Regions from separate parts of the Kocuria sp. GQ42 genome, predicted to be linked through region 1. Evidence: riboswitches for the same ligand, from Rfam matches in the RefSeq annotation. Region 1 holds a riboswitch; each other region holds the start of a gene.
What was found. Region 1 has a riboswitch for thiamine pyrophosphate ahead of AC6CH6_RS12765 (FAD-dependent oxidoreductase). Riboswitches for the same ligand answer to the same signal wherever they lie in the genome.

Region 1 (2,189 bases):
GCACCAAGTAGACGGGCACCCCGTGCACCAGGCCGCGGACCGTGCGCTCGAGCAGCTCCGGCGCCCCGGCGGGGACCCGGGCGCGCAGGATGTCCCCGTGCACCGGCCGCAGCGGCGGGTGCCAGTCCTCCGGCAGTCCTTCGAGCTCACCGAGCCCGGCCCCGGGGGCGAGGACCGTCCAGGTCGCGGAGACCATCCCGCCGCCGGCCAGGCGGACGCCGGTCGCCGCGCCCTCGGCGTTGCGGCGCAGCCCCGTGGCGAGGTCGTGGACGAGGCGGGCCGGTCCGCCGTCGCGCGCGGCCGGGAGCCCGGCGGGCTCCGGGGGGTCGGGGAGTTCCGGGGCGACGAGGGCCGCGAGCAGCCCGGCCACGAGGCGGCGCGGGTCCACCTGGTGGTCGTCGGGGATCCGGAACGCCGCGGACAGCCGCGGGCTCAGGGCCGGCTCGAGGGTGCGGGCGGCGCGCAGGGTCAGCGGCTCCACCGTCATGCCGTGGCGCCCCTGCAGCGCGCGGAGGTCCGCCAGGGCCTGCCGGTCGGCGGCGTCCACGCCGCAGACCAGGGTCTCGGTGGCCCGGTGGCCCACCGTCCCGCCGGCGGCCTGCTCGAGGGCGGCCACGAACGCCGGGTACTCGGCGGCCGAGGCGGTCATGAGGGGGTACAGGGGCTCCTGCTGGTACTGGACCTCGCTCACCGGGGCGAGCATCCCGGCCGCGGCGCGGCTGGCGCCGGAGCCCGGCTCGGGGTCCACCACGACCACCGAGCGGCCGCGGCGGCGCAGCTCCCAGGCGGTGGCCAGGCCGATCACCCCGGCGCCGACGACGGCGACGTCGGCGCGGACGTGTTCGGGCCGGTCGACCAGCGGGTGGGGCGCGGTCGTGGGGGCGGGGTGCGCGGCAGTCACAGGGAACGTCCTTTCCTCCGGCGGCATGACCCGCATCAGGTGTGGCGGTCGGCGCTGGACGCCCTCTCAGCCCCCGGTGGGGCTCCCGCAGAACCGCTGACCTATCATCAGCGTGTGACCCACCCTACCCGTGACGCCTCCGCCCCCGCCGAGTCCTCCCTGCGAGACACCCGGACGGCCCGCCTCCTCGCCGCCCGGCTGTACGTGTGCACGGACGCCCGCCGGGACCGGGGCGACCTCGAGGAGTTCCTGCACGCCGTCTGTGCCGGCGGCGCGGACATCGTCCAGCTGCGGGACAAGAGCATCGACGCGGACGAGGAGATCGCCGCGCTGGAGCTGCTGGGCCGGGTCGCCGCCGAGTACGACGCCCTGTTCGCGGTCAACGACCGCGCCGACATCGCCGCGCTCGTGGGCGCCGACGTCTTCCACGTGGGCCAGCACGACCTCAGCCCCGCCCAGGCCCGGCGGCTCCTGGGCCCCGACGTGCTGATCGGGCGCTCCACCCACGACCTCGGACAGGCCACGGCGGCGCTCGAGGACCCGGACGTCGACTACTTCTGCACCGGGCCCGTCTGGGCCACGCCCACCAAGCCGGGGCGCCCGGCCACCGGGCTGGAGTTCGTCCGCGCGGTCGCCGAGCTGACGGAGGCCCGGCTGGACGCGGACCCGGAGGTCCTGCCCGTGCCGTGGTTCGCCATCGGCGGCATCGACGAGCCGCGGCTCCCGCAGGTGCTGGAGGCCGGGGCGCGCGGCGTCGTCGTCGTCCGCGCCGTCACCGAGGCCCCCGATCCCCGCGTCGCCGCCGGGCAGCTGCGCGGCCTGCTCCCCGCCTGAGCCCGGGGCGAACCGCCGCCCGGCTCACCGTCGGCTCCCCGCCGCCGTCCAGCACGTTCTGAGAGCATGGACGCAGGACGACGACGGAGAGGTGGCCCATGGACCCCGAGCTCGACCCCCAGGTGCGGCACGCGGTGGAGCGCCCCGCGGAGACCGCCCGCGGCCCGGAGGACGCGCAGCTGCGCGTCCGGCTGGCCGGTGAGCCCGCCCGCCGCGCCCTCGGCACGCACTGGGAGCAGGGCCTCCCGGAGGACGCCGCCCCGAGCGACGACCGGCTCGCCGCCGCCGTGCTGCTCGCCACCCTCTTCGGCGACACCTTCTGGCTGGAGCGCGCCGCCCGGCTGCCCAGCGACGTGCCGGGGTGCCCGTCCGCGCCGCCGAGCGGGCTGCTGGAGCTGACCCGGGTGCCGGGCGCCCGGGCGGCCCTGGCCGCCGTGCTCGAGCGCCCGCTGCT
Region 2 (2,189 bases), on a different contig from region 1:
CCCCTCCCGCCGGGCGCCGACCGTCGTCGGCGTCGGCGTCAAGGCCGAGGACCTCACCAGCGGCCGGCCCGCCGACCGGGGCTGACCCGCCCCGCCGAGCAGCACCACGGAGGACCCCGACCGGCACGGTCGGGGTCCTCCGTCGTCGCGGACCGTCACGGACCGTCCCGGCCTGCCCGCCCTCCGCACGGCGGCGTACCGTGGTGCGCACCACAAGCACACCCGGGGCCGCCGTCCCGTCCGCCGGGAGAGCGGCCGCCCGTTCCAGGGAGCATCGCCATGACCAGTGCAGACACCATCCGCACCACCGGCACGGAACTGTTCGTCCACCGGGATCCGTCGGCCGTGGACCGGCACTACACGGAGGACTTCATCCAGCACTCGCCGCTCGCGCCGGACGGGCGCGAGGGTCTCAGGCACTTCGTGCAGAGCATGCCCGACGACTTCCGCGTGGACATGGTCCGGATGCTCGACGACCACGGGACGGTGGCCGTCCACTCGGTGTACGAAGGGCTCGGTCCGGAGCCGCTGGTCGGCTTCGACGTCTTCCGAGTGGAGGACGGACGGATCGCCGAGCACTGGGACGTCCTCGAGCCCCTGCGCACGGGCCCCGACGGCGCCCGCCCCCAGCTCGACGGTCCCGTCGCGGTCACGGACCACGAGCGGACGCAGGACAACAAGCGCATCGCCGCCGAGTGGGTCGAGGCCGCCCTCATCGGGGGCGACCGCCACGCCGTCCAGGACCACATGAGCCCCCGGGGCTGCACCGAGCACACCGGCGGCACACCGGACGGCCCGCAGCCCGCGTACCAGCGGCTGCGCCGGGTGGTCGGCGAGGGGAACTTCGTGCTGACCGTCGCGGAGGCCGCTCCCGGAGAGAACCGCGACGGGGGATCCACCGGAACGGTCGCCTGCTACGACCTCTGGCGCCTCGACGACGGCCGGATCGTGGAGCACTGGGGCGTCGCGCAGCCGGTGCCCCAGCGGATGGCGCACGCCAACGGCATGTTCTGATCCCGTGCGGGGTCCGTGCCGGCTCCCGCACGACGACTAGACTGGCAGCACACCAGACACGGGGTGCCGCACGAGCGGCTGAGAACACACCCGTCGAACCTGATCTAGCCAGTACTAGCGAAGGGATGTCGCAGATGCGCGATGCCGTACCCCCGTCCGACCGCACACCAGGACCCGGGAGGCCGGTGCCGCCGGACCCCGCGCTCGCCGAGGACGCCGCCGCGGCCCTGGAGGACCTGCGCGCCGCGGCGCCGCTGGTGCAGTGCATCACCAACGCCGTGGTCACCAACTTCACCGCCAACGTGCTGCTCGCCGTGGGCGCCTCCCCGGCGATGACCGACATCCAGGGCGAGGGCGGGGTCTTCGCGGAGCTCGCCGACGGCCTGCTCGTGAACACCGGCACGCCCACCGCCGAGCAGCGCGGCGCCGCCTACGAGGCCGTCGGGGCCCGGCGCCGCGCGGGCCGGGCCTGGGTCCTGGACCCGGTCGCGGTGGGTGCCCTGCCCGTGCGCACGGCGCTGGCCCGCGACCTGCTCGGGTTCGAGCCGGCGATCGTGCGCGGCAACGCCTCCGAGGTCATCGCCCTCGCCGGCGGCGCCGGCGGCCGCGGCACGGACACGACCCACGGCGTCGACGCGGCCCGGGACGCCGCCGCCGCGCTCGCCGCGCGGGCCGGCTCGGCCGTGGCCGTGTCCGGGCCCGTGGACCTCGTGCGCTCCCCGGACGGCACCGTGGTCCGGGTGCCGCACGGCACGCCCCTGCTGACCCGCATCACCGGCGGCGGGTGCGCCCTGGGCGCCCTCATGGCCGCGTTCACCGCCGTGCGCACGGACCCGGCCGCCGCGGCGGTGGCCGCCACCACGGTGTACACCCTCGCGGCCGAGGACGCGGCCGCCGACTCCGCCGGGCCCGGCTCCTTCGCCGTGGCGCTGCTGGACCGGCTGCACGCCGTCACCCCGGAGGGGATCGCCGCCCGGGCGGAGCTCGTGCGCGAGGAGGGCGCCCGGTGAGCCCGCGCCTCGACCCCGCCGCCCTGGCCCTGCACCTGGTGACGGACACCGCCCTGAGCGCCCCCCGGACGGTCCCGGACGTCGTGGCCGCCGCCGTGCGCGGGGGAGCGACCATGGTCCAGGTGCGGGAGAAGGACGCCCCGGTCCGCGAGCTCGTCGCCCTGC
Region 3 (2,189 bases), on a different contig from region 1:
AAGGTCCTCAACCGCGCCGCGGAGGGCGGGGCGGAGGGCTCCGCGGAGGGCGTCGCCGCGGGACCGCCGGTGCCGAGCCCGGACGGCCGGCGGGCGGACGGACAGCAGACTGACGGATCGCCGGGGACGCGTTAGGCTGGGCAGGATCGACAGGGCGCACCCGCGTCCCCCTCGGACGACAAGGAGCAGCACTCCATGAACACCAAGGTCCTCGAACTCGTGGGCACGGGCCTCTCGCTCGGCGGCGTGGCGCTCTCGCACAAGGTGCTCGGCGCGGCGTGGACGCGCATCACCGGCGACCCGCCCCCCGCCAAGAACCCGGACCCGGACGAGGCCTGGACGGGCATCATCGTCTGGTCGCTCGTGACCGGTCTCGTGGGCACCGTCATCAAGGTCGGCATCTCCCGCCAGATCGCGAAGATGGAGAACAGGCCGCAGACCAACCCCAAGGCCTCGAGCCAGGCCGAGGTCTGAGGCCCGGCGAGCACCTCGCGCAGGGGCCCGCCCGGCCGGACACCGCACCGGTGTCCGGCCGGACGGGCCCCTGCGTCGTTCACCGGCCGTGCGCCGGCCGTGCACGGAGCGGGCGAGGGAGGGGTAGACTCGGTGCCACTGAACGACAGGGGAGCGCCCCGCCGGTGAGACCGGCGCGGCGCTGAGAGTGCGGATCGCCGCAGACCCTCGAACCTGCTCCGGCTAGCACCGGCGAAGGGAGTCGAGCATCTCAGGGGTGCTTCCCCGGGAACGCGCCACCGGCGCGGCCCGCGGAACCCCGTCCCCTCCTGGCACCGACGGCTCGCTGAGCCCAGGAGGAACCCACCGTGAACACCACCACCACCCACCGCCCCGCCCGCCGACCCGGCACGTCCCGCGCGTCGTCCTGGCGCGTCGTCGACATCGTCGTGGCCGCCGTCCTCGCCGCCGTGTGCGCCGTCGTCTTCTGGGCGTGGTCGAACCTGCTCTACCCCTTGGTCGGCACGGCCGCGGTCGCCTACCCGCCCGCCGTGGGGCTGATCGCCGGCGGCTGGCTCGTGGCCGGCGTGCTCGGCGGGCTGATCATCCGCAAGCCCGGCGCCGCGCTGTTCTGCGAGCTGCTCGCCGCCGTGATCGAGAGCTTCCTGGGCACCCACTTCGGCCTGCTGGTCGTGCTCTCCGGGCTCGTCCAGGGCATCGGCGCGGAACTGGCCTTCGCCGCCTTCCGGTACCGCCGGTTCGACGCCCTCGCGGCGGCCGTGGCGGGCGCCGTGAGCGGGATCTTCCTCGGCGTCCACGAGAACATCGTCTACAACTACGAGTGGGCGCTGAGCCACCAGGTGGTCTACGTGGTCCTGGCGGCCGTCTCCGGGGTGGTGCTCGCGGGCCTGCTCATGCAGGCCGTGGTGCGGGCCCTCGCGGCCACCGGCGTGCTGCAGGGTCTCGCGTCGGGGCGGGCCGTGCGGCGATGACGGCTCCCACGACCCCGGGCCCCGTGGTGCCCGCCACCCGCGGGGCGCGGGTCGAGGCCCGCGGCTTCGGCTGGCACCACCCCGGGCGGGACGCGGCGGCGCTGCACGGCCTCGACCTCGTGGTGGAGCCGGGGGAGCGCGTGCTCCTGCTGGGACCCAGCGGGGCGGGCAAGTCCACCCTCCTGCACGCCCTGGCAGGAGTCCTCCACGACGACGACGGGCAGTCCGCCTCCGGCGAGCTGCTGCTCGACGGCATGCCGCCGGAGCAGGCACGCGGCCGGGCCGGGCTCGTGCAGCAGGACCCCGAGTCCCAGGTGGTGCTGTCCCGGATCGGGGACGACACCGCCTTCGGCCTCGAGAACCTCGCGGTGCCCCGGGAGCAGATCTGGCCGCGGGTGCGCGCGGCGCTCGAGGACGTGGGGCTGGACCTCCCCCTCGACCACTCCACCGCGGCCCTGTCCGGCGGGCAGAAGCAGCGCCTGGCGCTCGCGGGCGCCGTGGCCATGAGCCCCGGGCTGCTGCTGCTCGACGAGCCGACCGCCAACCTGGACCCCGCCGGCGTGCGTCAGGTCCGCGACGCCGTGGTGTCCTGCCTCGACCGCAGCGGCGCCACGCTCGTGGTCGTGGAGCACCGTGTCGCCGTGTGGGCCGAGGTCGTGGACCGCGTCGTCGTGCTCGGCCGGGACGGGAGCATCACCCACGACGGCGCGCCGGGCCGGGTGCTCGGCGCCGCGGCCGACGAGC
Region 4 (2,189 bases), 120 kb from region 1:
AATGGTGGGCATGAACCAGACCACGTCCTCAGCCACTGACCGCCCCGGCCGCGCCCGCTCCTGGGCCCTCATCGCCATCACGGCGGGCTTCCTCGTCTCCGCCGCCCTGATCATCGCGGTGGGCGTGGTCGCCATCGATCTCACCCACTAGGACCTCGGCCGGCCGTCCCGGCCGGAGGCAGCGGCGCGCCGTCCGGACCGGGCGGCGCGCCGCTGCTGCTCGTGGCCCCGCCCGGCGCGGTGGTCGGGGTCCCGCCGGAGGCGGTCCCCGGGGACCGTGACACCATGGGCGCACGTCGCACCGCAGGGAGGAGCGCCACCGTGAGCGATCCCGTCCAGCACCCCCGCATCCGGCCCGTGCGCCAGGGCAACGCCTTCGAGGAGGCCGTGGAGCGGATCCTCGACTCGATCCGGCTCGGCCTGTTCCGCCGGGGCGAGCGGCTCCCGCCCGAGCGGGAGACCGCGGCGATGCTCGGCATCTCCCGCGCCACGCTCCGCGAGGCCCTGCACGAGCTCCAGGTCGCCGGGGTGCTGGAGGTGGTGCGGGGCCGGTACGGCGGGACCTTCGTGACCGGTCGCACCGCCCTGCCGGACGAGGCCCTCCCCCCGGTGGACCCCGCGGACGTCGAGGACGTGCTCGTGTTCCGCGCGGTGGTCGAGCCCGCCGCGGCGGAGCTGGCCGCGGCGGCGTCCCTCAGCGCGGCCGCCCGGGAGCACCTGCTCGCGTGCCTGCGGCAGGTCGAGGAGAGCGTCCCGGAGGACTACCGCCCCGCCGACGCACGCTTCCACATCGCGGTGGCCGAGCTGGGCGGCTGTCCCAGCCTGGTCCGCGCCGTCGCGGAGGTGCGCTCGCGGGCCAGCGACCTGCTGGACCGGATCCCCCTCCTGCCGGTCAACCTCGAGCACTCCGACCGTCAGCACCGCGAGCTCACCGACGCCGTCCTGGCCGGTGACGCCCCCGCCGCCCGGGCCGCCTCCCTCGCGCACCTGGAGGGCACGGCCGCGCTGTTGCGCGGTTTCCTCGGGCACGCCGGGCAGTCCGACGACGCCCCCGGGGACGACCGCGGCCCGGTGTGACCCGCCGCCGTGCGAAGAACGGGCCGGCCTCCGCGACCGGTGCTTATACTCGTCCGCAGTGACACGGGGTGCCGGCGCCGCACGACGAGCCGGCTGAGATGACACCCGTCGAACCTGATCCAGTTAGGACTGGCGAAGGGATGTCCTGCCGGGACCGGCCGTGGCCGGCCCGCGTCTCCTCGCCCTGACCCCAGGGAGACCCATGCAGATCGCAGAACAGATCGTCCTCGTCACCGGCGGAGCACGAGGGCTGGGCCGCAGCGTCGTCGAGGCCTTCGCCGCCCAGGGCGCGAGGGTCGTGGTCAACTACCGCGCGTCCCGGACGGCCGCGGAGGAGCTCGTCGACCGGTACGGCCACGAACGGGCGGTGGCCCTGCCCGCCGACGTGACCGACCCCGCGCAAGTGGCCGAGATGCTGCGCGCGGCCCGGGAGCACTTCGGCTCCCCCGTCACCACCGTGGTCAACAACGCGCTGGCGGACTTCTCCTTCAACGGCGACGCCCGCTCCTCCGCGGAGGACATCCGCTGGGAGGAGTTCCACGCCCAGTTCGCCGGCAGCGTCCGCGGGGCGCTCAACACCGTGCAGCAGGCCCTGCCCGGCATGCGGGAGCGGGGTTTCGGCCGGGTCGTCAACGTCGGCACCAACCTGTTCCAGAACCCCGTGGTCCCGTACCACGACTACACGGCGGCGAAGGCCGCGCTGCTGTCCCTGACCCGCACCCTCGCCAAGGACCTCGGCGAGCACAACGTCACGGTCAACATGGTCTCCGGAGGTCTGCTGCGCACCACCGACGCGAGCGCCGCCACCCCGGACGAGGTCTTCGACTACATCGCCTCCGCCACGCCCCTGGGCCGGGTCACCACCCCGGCCGAGTTCGCCGACGCCATGCTGTTCTTCGCCTCGCCGTGGGCGCGCTCGGTCACCGGGCAGAACCTGGTGGTCGACGGCGGGCTGGTCCTCGACTGATGGGGGCCGCCGTGATCGCGCCGCGACAGCTGCACCTCAACGCCTTCCTCTTCGGCGCGGGCCACCACCAGGCGGCCTGGCGGCACCCGGACTCCCCGCTGGAGCGGCTCGGGGACATCGCCCACTGGGAGCGCCTCGCCCGCAC

Region 2: another riboswitch for thiamine pyrophosphate. It lies ahead of thiM (hydroxyethylthiazole kinase); the one in region 1 lies ahead of AC6CH6_RS12765 (FAD-dependent oxidoreductase).
Region 3: another riboswitch for thiamine pyrophosphate. It lies ahead of AC6CH6_RS14260 (ECF transporter S component); the one in region 1 lies ahead of AC6CH6_RS12765 (FAD-dependent oxidoreductase).
Region 4: another riboswitch for thiamine pyrophosphate. It lies ahead of AC6CH6_RS13360 (3-oxoacyl-ACP reductase); the one in region 1 lies ahead of AC6CH6_RS12765 (FAD-dependent oxidoreductase).

What each region holds. Positions count from the first base shown of each region.
Region 1 is NZ_JCAXEN010000006.1:12,769-14,957, reverse strand. It holds gene AC6CH6_RS12765 (FAD-dependent oxidoreductase) at 1-901, opposite strand, end outside; TPP riboswitch at 897-1,000, opposite strand; gene thiE (thiamine phosphate synthase) at 1,016-1,735, shown strand; gene AC6CH6_RS12755 (hypothetical protein) at 1,834-2,189, shown strand, end outside.
Region 2 is NZ_JCAXEN010000001.1:711,270-713,458, forward strand. It holds gene AC6CH6_RS03325 (Rne/Rng family ribonuclease) at 1-85, shown strand, start outside; gene AC6CH6_RS03330 (nuclear transport factor 2 family protein) at 280-1,014, shown strand; TPP riboswitch at 1,064-1,157, shown strand; gene thiM (hydroxyethylthiazole kinase) at 1,200-2,024, shown strand; gene thiE (thiamine phosphate synthase) at 2,021-2,189, shown strand, end outside.
Region 3 is NZ_JCAXEN010000007.1:30,792-32,980, reverse strand. It holds gene mnhG (monovalent cation/H(+) antiporter subunit G) at 1-135, shown strand, start outside; gene AC6CH6_RS14265 (DUF4235 domain-containing protein) at 196-474, shown strand; TPP riboswitch at 612-731, shown strand; gene AC6CH6_RS14260 (ECF transporter S component) at 822-1,445, shown strand; gene AC6CH6_RS14255 (ABC transporter ATP-binding protein) at 1,442-2,189, shown strand, end outside.
Region 4 is NZ_JCAXEN010000006.1:136,747-138,935, reverse strand. It holds gene AC6CH6_RS13370 (hypothetical protein) at 11-151, shown strand; gene AC6CH6_RS13365 (FadR/GntR family transcriptional regulator) at 322-1,077, shown strand; TPP riboswitch at 1,132-1,235, shown strand; gene AC6CH6_RS13360 (3-oxoacyl-ACP reductase) at 1,280-2,044, shown strand; gene AC6CH6_RS13355 (LLM class flavin-dependent oxidoreductase) at 2,044-2,189, shown strand, end outside.